Regions from separate parts of the Geodermatophilus sp. CPCC 205761 genome, predicted to be linked through region 1. Evidence: riboswitches for the same ligand, from Rfam matches in the RefSeq annotation. Region 1 holds a riboswitch; each other region holds the start of a gene.

Region 1 (3,950 bases):
TGACCCGCACGGACGCCAGAGCGCCCCCCACCCCGGGGGAGGTGGGGGGCGCTCGGGCGCAGCTCGCGGAGCTGCCGGGGGCTCAGCCCTGGTAGTTCACGTGCGGGTGGTCCATGTGGTTCGCCGTCGCGCTGCCGCGGTCGGACATCAGCTTCCAGACGCCGGTCGGCGAGGTGAGGATCCGCTGCTGCCAGATGACGTACTCCACGCCGAGGTCGTCCCAGTGGGCGATGTGGTACTCGGTGATGGCGTCGCCCAGGGCGGTGTCGGAGCCGACCATGTAGTCCAGCGCCAGCCCGGACGGGTGGCCGTGCGGGTCGACGGCGCTGGCGCGGGTGCCGCCGATGGTGATGCCGGCGGCACCGGGGACGTTGGCGACGACGACGTCGGCGGCGGCCTGGGCCTCCGGCCGCACGCCTCCGGCGCTGTTGGTGATCTCCGCGACCGCGGCGGCCGGTGCGGGAGCCGGCGCGGCCTCGACGACGGGGGCCGGCGCGGCCTCCACGACGGGGGCCGGCGCGGCCTCGAGGGGGGTCGCCGCGACGGCCGGGGTGATCTCGGCGGCCGGTGCGGACGCCCCCAGGGTGCCCCCCGGAGCGGCCGCGACCGGGGCCGACCCGGCGGTCAGCAGCACCTGGCCCGGGAAGATGAGGTTGGGGTTGCTGCCGATGACGGCGACGTTGCGCTCGTAGAGCGCGCGCCACGACTGCCCGGAGGCGGCGGCGATCTCGGCCACCGTGTCGCCGCGCTCGACCGTGTAGTCGGCCTCGGACGGGGCCGCCGGCGAGGGAGTGGCCGGCTGCTCGGCAGCAGGCGCCGGGGCGGCGGCCGGAGCCGGTGCCGGCGCGGCGGCCGGAGCCGGTGCCGGCGCCGCGGCGGCCGCGGTGGTGCCGTCGGCCAGGAGCTTGCCGCAGGTCGGCCACGCGCCGATGCCCTGACCGGCGAGCACCTTCTCGGCGATCTCGATCTGCTGGGCGGGGGTCGCGAGGTCGGCGCGGGGGGCGAGGTCGGTGCCCCCGAAGCCCGCCCAGGTGGCCGGGCTGAACTGCAGGCCGCCGTAGTAGCCGTTGCCGGTGTTGATGCCCCAGTTCCCGCCCGACTCGCACTCGGCGACGCCGGTCCAGTCGTGGGTGGAGCCGGCGTGGGCCGGGGAGCTCAGGACGCCGATCCCGACGACGGTGGCGCCGGCGGCGACGGGGGCGCGGGAGAGGACCTTCTTGGTGCGGACATAGCGAGGCGCGCGGTGCTTGGGCATGGGTGATCTCCGATCGCCGCCGGCGAGGTGAGCTGTCGGGTTCGGACGATCGGTGCCCGGCCGCGGTGCGCGGCTTCACCCCGAGGCGCGCGCGGCGCGCCGTGGACGTGGGTCCCCCACCCCTGCCCGGAGTTCTTCGGAGGACAGCCGGTGGGCAGGGTTTGGCGGACCGGCGCCACGCTCACTTGTTTGCTGAGCGCAGCCAAAACGCTACGACCGGTCATGTCGACTGTCGCCGTGTCGCCGGTCACACTCGACACGCGGATCGGGAATGGGCTGGTCGTCGCTGAACGCGCCGGTTCCCGTGTCCGGTGCGTCACACGACACGCCGGAACGGCTTGGCGTGGCGTCCGTCCGGGGCGGGCCGCCCGGCTCGGGCGATCGCCGGCCGGGCGGCGGCACTAGGGTCGGATGCCATGCCGACCAGGTCGACGGGGCCCGCCCCTGCGCGGACGATCGCCGACCTGGGCCTGCCGGGACGGGCGGTGACCGCGCTGACCCGCGCCGGCGTCACCCGCGTCGACGACCTCGCGGCGCTCACCCGGCGGGAGCTGGCCGCGGTCCCCGGGCTGGGCACCGGCCTGATCGCGGCGATCCGGCTCGTCGTCCCCGAGCCGCACCCGAGTCCGTCGCCGGTGACGGGCACGGAGCCCCGGCCGGCCGAGACGGAGTCGCCGCTCGCGCCCCCCATCCCGTCGTTCGACTCGCTGCGGGGCCCCCGCCGCCGCACGGCGGTCGACCTGCTCGTCCCCGACCGGCGGCCGCCCGACCCGCCGCCCGTCTCCGCTCCTCGTCCCGCGCCTGCGGCTCCCCGGCCGGCGGAGTACGCCGACCTGCTGCACCTGGGCGCGCGCCTGGCCCGCGCCGCGGCCGGCGTGCCGTGGCGGGTGGCCCGGTGGTCGGTCCAGCTGCCGGTCCGCCGCCTGCGCGGGCTGCTCGGCCGCTAGCGACGTCGTCCTGTCGGCGACCTCGACGACACTGCACGGGTGACCCGTGTCCTCCTCCGGCGCCGTGGAGCGGCCGTGGAGGTGCGCGAGCACGCCGACGACGGGACGGCGACCGAGGTGCGCCGGCTCCCGGCCGAGGAGCTGGCCGCGTACGTCCGGACACGGGAGGCGGGCCCGGCGGTCCGCTGGGTGTGGGACGACACCACGCGCTGGTACCCGGCGCTCCTGGAGGCCGGCGTCCGGGTCGAGCGCTGCACCGACCTGAGACTCGCCCACGCCGTCCTCCGGCGGACGCCGTTCGTCGACCAGGCCCTGCTGGCCGCCGACGACACCCCGGGATGGGACGCGCTGGAGCCGGTGACCGCGGCGGACTCCGCGCTCTTCCCGCTCGACGACCCCGCCGACCGGCTCGACCCCGTCGCCGAGGACGAGCGCCAGCAGGCCGCCGTCGCCGCCTCTCCGGAGCAGGCGCGCCTCGGCCTGCTCCTGGCGGCCGAGTCGTCCGGCGCGCTGGTGGCCGCGGAGATGACGCACGCCGGGTTGCCCTGGCGGGCCGACGTCCACGAGCGGCTGCTGACCGAGCTGCTCGGACCGCGGGCGGGAGCCGGCCGGCGGCCGGCGGTGCTCGAGCGGCTGGCGGGGGAGGTGCGGGCGGCCCTCGGGGCCGCCGACCTCAACCCCGACTCACCGAGCGTGCTGCTGCGGGCGCTGCAGGCGGCGGGGCTGCCGGTGACCGACACCCGGTCGTGGAGCCTGGAGCAGGTCGACCACCCCGCCGTCCCGCCGCTGCTGGAGTACAAGAAGCTGTCACGGCTGCTGCAGGCCAACGGCTGGACCTGGCTGGAGACCTGGGTGCGCGACGGCCGGTTCCGCTCGTCGTTTCTCCCCGGGGGCGTGGTCACCGGGCGGTGGGCGGCGACCGGCGGCGGCGCCCTGTCGGTCCCGACCCAGGTGCGCCCCGCGGCGGTCGCCGACGACGGCTGGCGGTTCGTGGTCGCCGACGTCGCCCAGCTGGAGCCGCGGGTGCTCGCCGGCATGAGCGGGGACACGGCGATGGCGCAGGCGGCGCGGTCCACGGACCTCTACCAGGGGATGGTGGCCGGCGGTGCGGTCGCGACCCGGGCCGAGGCGAAGGTCGGGATGCTCGGCGCCATGTACGGCGGCACCCGCGGGGAGAGCGGGCGGATGATGCCGCGGCTGGCCCGCCGCTACCCGCGGGCCATCGGGCTGGTCGAGGAGGCCGCCCGTGCCGGCGAGCGCGGCGAGGTCGTGCACACCCTGCTCGGCCGGGGGTCCCCGGCACCGACCGGCGGCTGGGCGCAGCGGCCGGCCGGACTCGGCGACCCGCCGGACGAGGCGGACCCGCGGGAGGAGCGGGACCGGCGGCGGCGCGCCTGGGGCCGGTTCACCCGCAACTTCGTCGTCCAGGGGACCGGCGCCGAGTGGGCGCTGTGCTGGCTGGCCGATCTCCGCAACCGGCTCTGGCGCCTTCACGCGAGCGGATCGCTGGCGGAGCGGCCGCACCTGGTCTTCTTCCTCCACGACGAGGTCGTCGTCCACACCCCCGAGCACCTGGCCGCGGACGTCGCCGAGGAGGTGCGGCACGCCGCGGCCACGGCCGGCCGGCTGCTGTTCGGCGACTTCCCGGTCGACTTCCCGCTCGACGTCGCGGTCGTCCGGTCCTGGGCCGACGCGGGGTGAGCGGTCAGGGGCGGCGGGCGGCCGCGAGCACCTCGGTGAGCGTCTGG
Region 2 (3,950 bases), on a different contig from region 1:
GACTCCCTGCTCACCGGCAGGTAGCGCCCCCACCCTGGGCCCGTGGCCGGACGCCGTCCCCTCCTGGACCACCGGCTCCGCCGGGGTCTCGCTGCGCTGTGCGCGTCCGGGGTGGTCCTCGGCGGCCTCGCCAGCTGCACGACCCCGATGGTGACCGCGGCGGCGGACAGCCACGTCGCCACCGACGGCAAGGCGGCCGCCGCGACCGACGTCCCGGAGGCGACCGGGCCCTCCGCGAAGGCCGAACTCCGGACGGTCGACGCGGCGCCGGTGCTGGCCGGCGTCGAGGCCGCAGCGGCGGGCGCCGGCGGAACCGTCTCCGTCGTCGTCCTGGACGCCGACGGGGACCGGCTGCTCGCCAGCGCGGACGCCGGCCGGCCGGTCTCCACCGCGTCGCTGGTGAAACTGCTCGTGGTCACCCGGCTGCTGGCGCTCGACGAGAGCGGTGCCCTGACCCTGCCCGACGAGGACGTCGCCCTGGCCGAGCGGGCGATCGTGGGGTCGGACGACGCCGCGATGAGCCGGCTGTGGGACCGGTACGACGGGCCCGGGCTGGTCACCGACGTCGCCGCGGAACTGGGGCTCACCGCCACCGCGCCGCCGTCGATCCCGGGTCAGTGGGGCCAGGCGACGACGAGCGCCACGGATCTCGCCGCCGTCCTCGCGGCGCGCGGGCAGCTGCTCGACCCCGGGGACGCCGACCGGCTCCTGGGCTGGCTGCGGTCGACCTCGGCGACGGCCGCCGACGGCTTCGACCAGCGGTTCGGCCTGCTCTCGAGCGGCACCGGCGCCACGGGGCCGGTGGCGGCCAAGCAGGGCTGGATGTGCTGCGTCGACGGGCGCCGGCAGCTGCACTCGGCGGGCGAGCTCGCCGACGGGCGGGTGGTCGTCCTCCTCGGCGACTTCCCGAGCTCGACGTCGTGGGCCCGCGCGCGCGACTCGCTCGACGCCGCGGCTGCCGCCGTCCTCAGCGGGATCGGCTGACCGCCGCGGTGCCCCGGCCGTCAGCAGACGGCCGGGGCACCGCGAGGCGTCAGGCGACCCGGCGGGCGCCCGAGTAGCTCGGCATCGAGTCGAGGTTCACCACGGCGACCGGCTTGCTGGCGGTCGAGGCGTGCACCATCTGGCCGTTGCCGATGTACATGCCCACGTGCGAGACCGGGCTGTAGAAGAACACCAGGTCACCGGGCCGGAGGTCCGACTTCGCCACCGGGGCGCCGAAGCCCGCCTGCGCCCGCGAGGTGCGCGGGATGGAGATCCCCGCCGCCTTGTAGGCGAAGCTCGTCAGCCCCGAGCAGTCGAAGGAGTTCGGGCCGGTCGCGCCGTACACGTAGCGGTCGCCCACCTGGGCGAGCGCGGTGTCGACCGCGGCCTGGGCGGCGCCGCTCGACGCGGCGGCCGGAGCAGCGGCGACGGCAGCGCCCCCACCACCGTCCCCACCGGTGTCAGCCGTTGCCGGCAGGGGGGAGAGCGCGATACCGGCACCGGCGATGACGGCGACGGCGATCCCACGGAACGTGCGACGTGCAGAGGTCGTGCGTGCAGTCGTCATGGACGACGTGTTCTCCTGTTCTCCACGACCGCCTACCGGGTTAGCTGACGGGTTCGGACGGGGGAGTCGCCCGGCGCGACGGATCGCGCTTCACCCCAGTGCTGCGGTGGGTCCCCGGTCCGGGCCTCGGTAGACGACCGACGCCCGGTTCGGCGGTGTCCGGCGGGTGCCGCCACGGGTGGGCGACGAGGGAGCCCGCTGGACCGCGCAGAACGCTAAGAACCCCCGCCGGGCGTCGCCATTCGGGGTCGGTGTCGGATCCGGCGGCCGGGGACGCCGCGGCTCGCCGTCCTCACCAGCGGGGACGACGCAGTGTGAGGAGCCGCCCGGCTCCGTCACCGCTGGTCGGCGGTATCCGTACGTTCTCGTCCCCTGCGGGGTGGCACCACCGACTGTCATCGGCGGACGACGCCCTGCCGCCGGAACCCGGGTGGTTGGCCCGGCCGTTGGGCGGGCACGAAGCAGGTCAACCGAACCGAGGAGGAACCCACATGGCCGGCATGATCCGGAAGCTCGTGGCGTCGGGGATCGCGGCGAAGGTCATCCAGGAGGCCCGCAAACCGCAGAACCAGGCCAAGCTCAAGAAGCTCATCCAGGACTTCCAGCAGAAGCAGCAGAAGGGCGGCGGCGGCAAGGGCATGGGCCGCGGCACCGGGCGCTACTGATCTGCTGGCGCAGCGGCCCCCACCCGAGCCCGGGTGGGGGCCGCTGCCGCGTACGGGGCACGCGCCCGCGTGCCGGCCCAGACCGAGTCCGAGGAGTCCCATGACCGTCATCGCCGTCGTCGGTGCCACCGGACAGCAGGGCGGCGCCGTCGCCCGCGCCCTGCTGGACGCCGGTGCCCGCGTGCGCGCCCTCGTCCGCGACCCCGCCAAGGCCCGGGACCTCGCCGACCGGGGCGCCGAGCTCGTCCGCGCCGAGCTGGCCGACCCCGACAGCCTGCGGACGGCGTTCTCCGGCGCGCAGCGGGTGTTCGCCATGACCACCCCGTTCGGCGCCGGCGGGCCCGAGGCGGAGGAGCGCCAGGGGATCGCGCTCGTCGACGCGGCCGCGGACGCCGGCGTGGAGCACGTCGTGCTCAACTCCGTCGGCGGCGCCGAGCGCTCGACCGGCATCCCGCACTTCGAGAGCAAGCGCCGCGTCGAGGAGCACCTGGCCGCGTCGGGGCTGCCGGCGACCGTCGTCCGGCCGGTCTTCTTCATGGAGAACCTGGGCTGGATGGCGGCGGTGCAGGACGGCGAGGTCGTCGTCCGGATGCCGCTGCCGGCGGGCGTGCCGCTGCAGATGATCGCCGTCGCCGACATCGGCACGGTCTCCGCCGACGTCCTCCTCGACCCCGGCCGGGTGCCCGGCGGCAGCATCGAGATCGCCGGTGACGAGCGGACCGGCGAGCAGATCGCCGCCGCCTTCGGCGAGCGGGCCGGCCGGCCCGGCCGCTACGAGGCGGTGCCGCTCGACGGCCTGGACGACGACGCGCGCGCCATGTTCACCTGGCTCGCCCACCCGCCCGCCTACCGCGGCGACATCGAGGCCACCCGCGCGCTGGCGCCCGGCCTGCTGGACCTCCCGGGCTGGCTGGCGACCGGCTGGTCGCCTCGGGAGTGAGCGCGCCGGCCGCCGCGCCGCCGGATAGGCGGCGGCCGGGCACGTGTCCTGCGGGAGCTCGTGCTCTGCCCACGGTGGTGGGCAGAGCACGAGCTTCCCGGGAGACACATGTGCCCCGGGGCGTCAGTCGCCCTTGACGTTGACCACCTGGCGCAGCGTGTGCCGGACCTCGACCAGGTCGGCCGCGTCGGCCATGACACGGTCGATCGGCTTGTACGCGTCCGGGTGCTCGTCGAGGAAGGCGTCCGACCGGCCCCAGGCGATGCCCTTCATCCGCCGATCGAGGTCGGCGCGGGTGAACAGCCGCCGCGCGGCGCCGCGCGAGTGGTTGCGGCCGGCCCCGTGCGGCGCGGACATCAGCGCGTCGGGGTTGCCCCTGCCGACCACCACGTAGGACGCCGTCCCCATCGACCCGGGGATCAGCCCGTCCTGGCCCCGCCGCGCCGAGATGGCCCCCTTGCGGGACAGCCAGACGTCGTGCCCGAGGTGCGTCTCCCGCTCGGTGTAGTTGTGGTGGCAGGAGATCTCCACCTGCCGCGCGACCTCGGTGCCGAGGAAGCGGGACACCTGCTCGGCGACGCGGTCCATCATCTCCGCGCGGTTGAGGAAGGCGAACCGCTGCGCCCAACCCAGCGCCTCGATGTAGGCGTCGAACTCCGGCGTCCCCTCCTCGAGCCAGGCCAGGTCGCGGTCGGGCAGGTGCTCGTCGCGGCAGCGCTGCTGCGCGATCCGGATGTGCTTGGACGCCAGCCGGTTGCCCACCCCGCGCGAGCCCGAGTGCAGGAACAGCCAC
Region 3 (3,950 bases), on a different contig from region 1:
GTGCGACGTGAACGCCGCAGTCCTCGTGAACCTCGTTGCCGACGCTTCAGCACCGTGCGAGGGAAGCGCCGACCCGGATTCGACGATCACCCTGAACTGATCGACATTGTCTCGTCAGACATGCGCACCGTTCGTGACCGGGCGGTGTGGCCCAGCGTCTGCTGAGGACGGCGGGATGGTCCGGTCGACCGGAGGGTCGGCCGGACCATCCCGCCCCAGCGGTGGTCGACCAGGCTGCCCTGGGCGTCCGGCGCGGGCCCGGTCGAGTGGGAACAGCCGACAACCGGTCGCTGGGGCGGTGTGTCCGCCTCAGGAGGCGGTCCCGATCGCGTCGATCGCCGTCATGGCCTGGTCGCGCTGCGCGTCGGAGATCGGAGCCGAACCGGCCACCTCGGCCGCGGCGTCCTGCCCCTCCTCGCTCACCACGTAGCCCATGAAGTCCGCGACCAGCTCGGCGGTCCGCGCGTCGGCGTACTCGACGCAGCCGAGGTGGTAGCTGACCAGGACGATCGGGTACCGGCCGGCCTCGGTCGTGGTGCGGTCGAGCTCGACGGCGAAGGAGAACTCGCCGCGGCCCTCCAGGCGGGAGGCGTTCTCCACCACGGCGGCGGCGGCCTCGGGGGAGGGGGCGACGAACTCCTCGCCGACCCCGATCCGCGCGACGCCGAGGTCACCGGCCTGGGAGAGGTCCGCGTACCCGATGGTGCCGACGCCGCTGCGCACCGCGGCCACGACGCCGGAGTTGCCCTGGGCGGCCTCCCCGCCGGCCACCGGCCACTCGCCGTCGGGCTCGTGCGGCCAGGCGTCCCCGCCCGTGGCCGCCAGGTACTCGGTGAAGTTCTCCGTGGTGCCGGACTCGTCGCTGCGGTGCACCGGCGTCACGGCCAGGTCGGGCAGCGGTGCGCCCGGGTTGTCGGCGGCGATGGCCGGGTCGTCCCAGCGGGTGATCCGCCCGGCGAAGACGGCCGCCAGCGTGGTGGGGGAGAGGGCGAGCTCGTCGAGGCCCGGAGCGGTGTGGACGACGGCGATCGGCGAGATGTAGTTGGGCAGCTCGAACACCCCCGCGGGGCCGCAGCGGGCCGCGGCCTCGGCGAGCTCCTCGTCGTCCAGTGCGGCGTCCGACCCCGCGAAGTCGATGCCGCCGGTCAGGAACTGTTCCCGCCCGCCGCCGGAGCCGACCGGGTCGTAGTCGACGGTCACCCCCGGCTGGACGGCGGAGTAGCCCGCGGTCCAGCCCTGCATGGCCGCCTGCTGGCTGCTCGCTCCCGCACCGACGATCGCACCCGCCAGGTCGCCGGCCGCGGCGCCGGCCCGGTCGCGCTCGTTCGGCGGCACGTACCCGGCGACGGCGACGACGGCGGCTCCGACCGCCAGCGCGCCGATCCCGGCCGCGACCTTCCTCCGGGCAGTCACACACGCCTTCCGCGATCCGGGGCCCGGGCGATCGTCCCCGGGGCGCTGTCGCCGACCCTAGGCGGTCGGCTCCGGGTCCACTCGCCGGCGACCGGAGTCGGGCCGCTCGCCCGGGCGTGGCGGCCAGACGTGTCCGGGATCTCACCGGGGGGTGCCGACGCGCACTGTCGGTGACGACGCGGCCGCGCAGCCTCCTCCCTTCCGCCGGGCTCCGCCACCCGTGTCGGGGCAGGTGGGTGGTGCGGTCCCGGCAGGAGTGACGGGTGTGGCACCGTGATCACCCGTCAGCAGTCAGGCTGTGACCGCACGTAGTCGATCCTCACCCCTTCGGGCAAGGAGGCGCACCGTGTGTGTTACCCGATCGTGACCGGTGGCCCTCACGCGTAGTAGCTTTCCTGACGGCCCAGCCGGGCTCCGCCTCCCGACAACCGGGGGGCCTCGGCCGGGCCCCGCCGAACCGCCCGACGTCCCTCCGGGGATCGAGGGGGGACCGGGGACCCACCGTTCCACTGGGGTGAGTCCTGCCTGCGCACGGGGCGCAGGCGGGTAGGGCGCCGTCCGGCCCGAACCCGTCAGCTAACTCGGTAGGCGGCCGCGAGGATGGGAGAACCGTCGCCTTGGCGACCCTGCACCGCCTGCACACCGAGCTCGACCGACCGACCTCCGTCCGCCGTCGCCTGCGCTCTCCGCGCCGGGCCCTCGTCGTCGGCGCCGTCCTCGCCGGCCTCCTGGTCGGCGCGCCCGCGGCCGTCGCCGCCCCCGTCACCCCCGCAGCCTCCGAGCAGGAGCAACTCGCGGCTGACGTCGCCCGCATCGAGGGCGAGGTCAAGGCCGCCGAGGAGCAGCTGCAGCGCATGACGGTCGAGGCCGAGGCCGCCGCCGACGCCGCCCTCGTCGCCCGTGCCGAGCTCGCCGCCGGCCAGGCCGAGGCCGAGGCCACCGCGGCCGAGCTGGCCGAGGCCCGGGCCGCGGTCGCCGGTGCCGAGGAGGCCATCGCCGACCTCAGCCGCCAGGCCTACATGGGCGGCGACCAGCGCTACGGCGACGTCGAGCTGCTGCTCGACGCCGAGAGCCCCACCGAGCTGCTGCAGCAGGCCGCCACCATGGAGGTCATCGGCGACCACCGGTCCGACCGGCTGGCCGAGTTCCTCTCCGTCGAGCAGCGGGTCGCCGACGCCGACCGTGCCGCGCAGGCCGCCGTCGTCCGGCTCGACGAGCTCGCCCGCGCCGCCGACCAGGCCGAGGCGGCGGCGAACACCCACCTCGCCGAGGCGCAGGCCGAGTTCGACGCCCGCGCCGCCGAGAAGGCCCGCCTCGAGGAGGAGCTCCGCCAGGCCGGTGAGCGGATGCTGGCCGCCCAGGGTGCCGCCGACCCGGGCGCCGCCTGGGGCGAGCGCCAGGCGCAGGCGCAGACCCTCGCCAGCGCCGCCACGACGTCCGGCATGCCGACCTCCGGGCGCCTCACCTCCTGCTACGGCGCGCGCTGGGGCACCATGCACCAGGGCGTCGACATCGCCGCCCCTATCGGCACCCCGATCTACGTCCCCGAGGGCGGCGTCGTCCTGCAGGCCGGCCCGGCCAGCGGCTTCGGCCAGGCGGTCTACGTCCAGCACGGCGACGGTCAGATCACCCTCTACGGCCACGTGAACCGGTTCTTCGTCAGCGCCGGCCAGGTGGTCACCGCCGGGCAGCAGATCGCCGAGGTCGGCAACAAGGGCCAGTCCACCGGACCCCACCTGCACTTCGAGGTGCACCAGGGCGGTCTGTACGAGAACCGGGTGAACCCGATGCCGTGGCTCAGCGCCCACGGCATCGACCTCGGCGGCTCCTGCTGAGCCCGACCGCATGACGGAGGGCCCCGCACCGATCAGTCGGTGCGGGGCCCTCCGTCGTCGCGGGACCAGCCGGGTCAGGCGGCGTCGAAGCCGGCCCGGTCGACCCTGCGGTGGTACCGGGTGCCGAGCCGTCCGCCGAGGACCGCACCGAGCAGCGTGGCGAGCAGGACCGCCACGAGGGCGATGATCCCCGCCGTGGTGGCCGTTCCCTCGTCGATCGGGATCCGCGGCAGGTTCAACTGCTGCAGCACGTTGTACTCCGACCCGAGCACGACCCCGGCGACCGACAGGGCGATCACGACCAGGAGTCCGATGACCCAGACTGCGATCCCCTGCCGGACGCCGTCGAACCGGGCCATGCGGCCGGCCACGTAGCCGCCGGCGAGGTACGCGAGGAAGAGGACCACCAGCAGTGCGATGCCGCCGGCGATGCCGATGGTGTCGGCCTGCTGGGTGGCCTCCTCGGTGCTGGGGATGCCCTGGGTGAGGCCGAGGGCGACGCCTGCGGCAGAGAGCAGCGCGACGAGCAGGACGGCGAGGCCGTTGGCGGACAGCCAGCCGAAGAAGGCCGCGCCCCACTTGATGCCGCCGAAGCGGTCGTGCTGGGCGTCGACGGCGTTGCGCGCCGGGCCGCGCGTGGCCGACGCGCCGTGGTCAGTGGTGGACATGGGTCTCCTGGGAGGGGTGGGAGCGGGAGGTCGT
Region 4 (3,950 bases), on a different contig from region 1:
CCGCCTGCAGGCACGGCTCACCGGAGGCGTCGCGGGCCAGGCAGTCCAGCAGCGGCTCCTCCAGGTGCGCGTCGAGCTGCGCCACCACCCGACGCACCGCCTCGCGGCGGGTGCCCACCGGGTCGGCGCGGAACAGCCCGGCCGGCGTGTGCAGGCCGAAGAGCGTGAGCGTCTGGTACCCGGCGGCGCGCTCGGCCGGCCCGAGGATCGACGGGTCGGACAGCGAGTGGCAGTAGACCTCGAACGGGATGACGTCGGGCAGCTCCCCCGCGGCGGCCTGGGCGTAGGCGGCGTCGAGCCGGCCGGCCGCCTCGTCGACGTGGCAGGTGCCGGCGAAGGCGACGGCGGGGTCGACGCCCGAGCGCAGCCGGGGCAGCCGGGCCAGCACCATGTTCACCTTGAGCTGGGCGCCGTCCGGCGTCGTCCGCGGCGCCGCGCCGGTCAGCCGGTCGAGCACCTCGGGTGCCGCGCCGGAGACGACGAACCGGGCGTCGGCCGCCCGCTCCGCGCCGTCGCCGTCGGTCCAGTGCACGGTCACCCTGTCGGCGCGCGGCTCGATCGCCGTGACCGTCGCCCGCGTGACCAGCTCCGCGCCGGCGCCGCGGGCGGCGGTGGCCATGGCCCCGGTGACCGCGCCCATCCCGCCCACCGGCACCCGCCACAGCCCGGTGCCGTTGCCGATCAGGTGGTACAGGAAGCAGCGCCCGGCCAGGCCGTCGGCGGCGTGGACGTCGGCGAAGGTGCCGATCAGCCCGTCGGTGAGCGCGACCCCGCGGACGACGTCGTGGTGCAGGTCGTCGGCGACCACGTCGGCCAGCGGCCGCTCGACGAGGTCGGTGAACAGCCGCGGGTCGCGCAGCCGGCCGGTCAGCTCGGCGGGGGAGAGCAGCGGCTCGGTGAGCGTGGGCGCGAGGTCCTCGGCGAGGATGGCCAGCCGGCCGTACAACCGGCGCCAGCCCGCCAGCTCGGCGTCCGAGCCGGTCAGCTCGCGGAAGGACGCGGTGGTGGCCGGTCCCTCGGCGCGCTCGACCAGCAGGCCGCGCCCCCCGGCGACGGCGGTGTACGAGGCCACCGCGCGGTCGGCCAGCGTGAGCTGCAGGCCGAGGTCGGCGACGATCCGGTCGGGCAGCAGGCTGACCAGGTAGGAGTAGGCCGACAGCCGGACGTCGACGCCCGGGAAGACCTGCTGGCTGACCGCGGCGCCACCCACCCGCTCGAGCCGCTCCAGGACCAGGACGGACCAGCCGCCCTGCGCCAGGTAGGCCGCGGCCACCAGGCCGTTGTGCCCCGCTCCGACGACCACGGCGTCGTACTTGCTCCGCGCGCTCACCGGCGGACCGTAACCGGCCGGTCAGCCGTCCTCCCTGGTCGCGTCCTGCTCGTGGCGCACGGCGTCGGTGTGGCCGCCGGTCTCGGTGCTGCCGCACCCTGCGAGCGCCCCGACGAGGCCGGCACCACGAGGGGTCGCTGCAGATCCATGCGGTCCCCGTGCTCCCGTGGGCGGCCGCCCAAACCCCACCCGCACCACCGGTCCCAGGTGCTCCACCCGCCTGCGGAGTCGAGGCGAGAGTCCACGAAATCACATCCAGGTAATTGTCACCGCGGAGTTCCGGCCATTACGGTGTGTATGTCCGGCGGGGCGCTCCGTCACCACCCTGGGTGACACTCCCCGGACGCCGCCGAGCCTCTCCCTCCTCCCCGGGGGTGCGGGCCGGGGACCCACCGCAGCACTGGGGTGAAGCGCGCCCGGCCTCCGGCCGGCCGCGCCGGGCGACTTCCCGTCCGAACCCGTCAGCTAACCCGGTAGGCGGCCTGCGGAAGAACGGAGAGCCGCCGCACCATGGCGACCCCTCGCGCGTCCCGTCGCGCTGCCTGGCGACGGGCCGCCGTCGTCCTCGTCGGCGCCATCGGCGTCTCGCTCCTCCCGGCCGTGGCCGGTGCCGCGCCGGGCTCCTCGCAGGAGGCCGCCGCCCTCGTCGCCGCCCGCGGCCACGAGCTGGAGGTCGTCACCGAGCAGTTCAACGAGGCGCGTTCGGAGCTCGAGGCCCAGCAGGCCGCCGCCCAGGCCGCCGCGGCGCAGGTCGCCGAGGCGCAGGCGGTCGTGGCCGCCGCGCAGGAGCAGGTGCGGGGCATCGCCCGCAGCGCGTTCACCGGCGAGAGCATGGGCTCGCTGCGGGCCCTGATGACCAGCGGCTCGGCTGACGAGTTCGTCAACCGGGTGAACCTGCTCGACGCCGTCGCCGGCCACCAGAACGGGCTGATCGAGCAGGCCGCCTCCGCCGGTGAGGTCGCCGCGCAGGCGCAGGCCGAGGCGGACCGGGCGGCGGACGAGGCCCAGCAGCAGTACGACGCCGTCGCCGCCCAGCAGGCCGAGTTGCAGGAGCAGATCACCGCCTACCAGGCCGATTACGCGCGGCTCAGCGCCGACGAGCGACGCGCCGCCCTGGCGGCCGCGGCCACCGCCCACGGAGCCGGCCAGGAGCGGGCCAGCCGCACGGAGCGCGAGGAGCCGGCCGCCGCCGGTCCGGTGGTGGCCGACAGCGCCGCCGCCCAGAAGGCGATCGACGCCGCCATGGCCCAGCGCGGCAAGCCCTACGTGTGGGCCGCCGAGGGGCCGGGCTCCTTCGACTGCTCCGGTCTGGTGCTCTACGCCTACAAGGCAGCCGGGATCGGCCTGCCGCACTCCAGCCGCCTGCAGTCGCAGATGGGCCGGACGGTCTCGCGGGCCGAGGCCCGCCCTGGTGACCTGGTCGCCTTCTACAGCCCGGTCAGCCACATCGGCATCTACCTGGGCAACGGCCAGATGGTCCACGCGCCGACCTCCGGCGACGTCGTGAAGGTCGCCAGCGTCGACGACATGGGGGCGACCCCGCGCTTCAACCGCATCGCCGGCTAGGACCCCGTCCGCTCCCGGAGCCCCGGACGCCGCGTGCGTCCGGGGCTCCGCTGTGTCCGGGTCTTGACGTCGCGTCCTGCGGTGTGAACACTGCTCTCGAAGCAGATCGATGATCGCAGAGGAGCCGACCATGGCGCAGGGATGGCAGTGGATGTGGGCCGGCGTCGCGTTCGCCGCCGAACTCGCGGCCCTGGCGGCCCTCGGCCACTGGGGGGCGACCGCGGGCGACTCGACGGCCACCCGGTGGCTGTTCGCCCTCGGCGCGCCGCTGGTCGCGGCCTTGCTGTGGGGCCTGTTCGCGGCACCGCAGGCGGTCGTGCAGGTCGCGGTGCTCGCCGTCCTCACCAAGGTGGTGGTCTTCGGCGCGGCGGCGGCCGCGCTGCTCGCGACGGGTTCGCCGCGCCTGGCGGTCCTCCTCGTGGTCGCGGCGGTGCTGGGTTCGCTGCTGTCCGGCCCGCTGACGTCGCAGGCCCCGGTCAGCGCGGTCAGCGCGGCGGCGGCCCGCTGACCTGCTGGAGCAGCCCCCACACGAACTGCGCCCGCACTCCGCCGGGCAGGTGCACCTCCCAGCGGGTTCCCACGCCGGGGTCGACGCTCACCGCGCCGGGCAGGCCGACGACGTCGTCGAGGACGTGCTCCCAGACCAGCAGCCGGCCGGCCCGTGCCGGCGGCACGGGGGAGCCGGGCGCCGGCACCAGGTGCTCGTTCAGCACGGACCCGCCGGGGCCGGACAGCACCTCCCAGTACAGGTGCGGCCACAGCGGCAGGGGCCAGCGCCGCACCTGGACGTCGAGGTCCCCGAAGCGGCGGTCCTCCACCTCGTCGGGCGGCCCGAGGACGGCGGTCCGCAGCGCCAGCCCGCGCGGCGCCCGGGGCGAGTGCTGCAGCGCCTGCCAGCGGGTGTGCGCGGCATGGGCCTCTCCCCGGGTGGCGCCCAGCCGGGGCAGCGCCGCGGCGACCAGATCGGGGCGGACGTCGGCCATCCGGCGGAGCAGGACGAGGCAGAACTCCCGCCGCGCCAGACCCCGCACGCCGGTCGACCCTGCCAGCATCC

What was found. A riboswitch is a leader RNA that binds a small molecule or an ion and turns the genes downstream of it on or off. The one in region 1 is predicted to bind cyclic di-AMP.
Region 2: it holds a riboswitch for cyclic di-AMP, as region 1 does, so the genes downstream of both, MY526_RS08180 (C40 family peptidase) here and MY526_RS20060 (transglycosylase family protein) in region 1, are expected to answer to the same signal.
Region 3: it holds a riboswitch for cyclic di-AMP, as region 1 does, so the genes downstream of both, MY526_RS09895 (M23 family metallopeptidase) here and MY526_RS20060 (transglycosylase family protein) in region 1, are expected to answer to the same signal.
Region 4: it holds a riboswitch for cyclic di-AMP, as region 1 does, so the genes downstream of both, MY526_RS06190 (C40 family peptidase) here and MY526_RS20060 (transglycosylase family protein) in region 1, are expected to answer to the same signal.

What each region holds. Positions count from the first base shown of each region.
Region 1 is NZ_JALPKQ010000038.1:14,318-18,267, forward strand. Features, by position in the region: gene MY526_RS20060 (transglycosylase family protein) at 83-1,255, opposite strand; cyclic di-AMP (ydaO/yuaA leader) riboswitch at 1,258-1,404, opposite strand; gene MY526_RS20065 (DNA-directed RNA polymerase subunit alpha C-terminal domain-containing protein) at 1,672-2,202, shown strand; gene MY526_RS20070 (bifunctional 3'-5' exonuclease/DNA polymerase) at 2,242-3,903, shown strand; gene MY526_RS20075 (ArsC/Spx/MgsR family protein) at 3,908-3,950, opposite strand, start outside.
Region 2 is NZ_JALPKQ010000010.1:49,719-53,668, reverse strand. Features, by position in the region: gene MY526_RS08185 (serine hydrolase) at 43-984, shown strand; gene MY526_RS08180 (C40 family peptidase) at 1,034-1,552, opposite strand; cyclic di-AMP (ydaO/yuaA leader) riboswitch at 1,566-1,717, opposite strand; gene MY526_RS08175 (hypothetical protein) at 2,044-2,217, shown strand; gene MY526_RS08170 (NmrA/HSCARG family protein) at 2,318-3,157, shown strand; gene MY526_RS08165 (RtcB family protein) at 3,281-3,950, opposite strand, start outside.
Region 3 is NZ_JALPKQ010000012.1:112,620-116,569, reverse strand. Features, by position in the region: gene MY526_RS09905 (hypothetical protein) at 1-100, shown strand, start outside; gene pstS (phosphate ABC transporter substrate-binding protein PstS) at 310-1,413, opposite strand; cyclic di-AMP (ydaO/yuaA leader) riboswitch at 1,903-1,999, shown strand; gene MY526_RS09895 (M23 family metallopeptidase) at 2,031-3,248, shown strand; gene MY526_RS09890 (hypothetical protein) at 3,323-3,916, opposite strand.
Region 4 is NZ_JALPKQ010000007.1:91,737-95,686, reverse strand. Features, by position in the region: gene MY526_RS06195 (phytoene desaturase family protein) at 1-1,330, opposite strand, end outside; cyclic di-AMP (ydaO/yuaA leader) riboswitch at 1,682-1,825, shown strand; gene MY526_RS06190 (C40 family peptidase) at 1,841-2,896, shown strand; gene MY526_RS06185 (DUF2568 domain-containing protein) at 3,027-3,404, shown strand; gene MY526_RS06180 (hypothetical protein) at 3,382-3,948, opposite strand.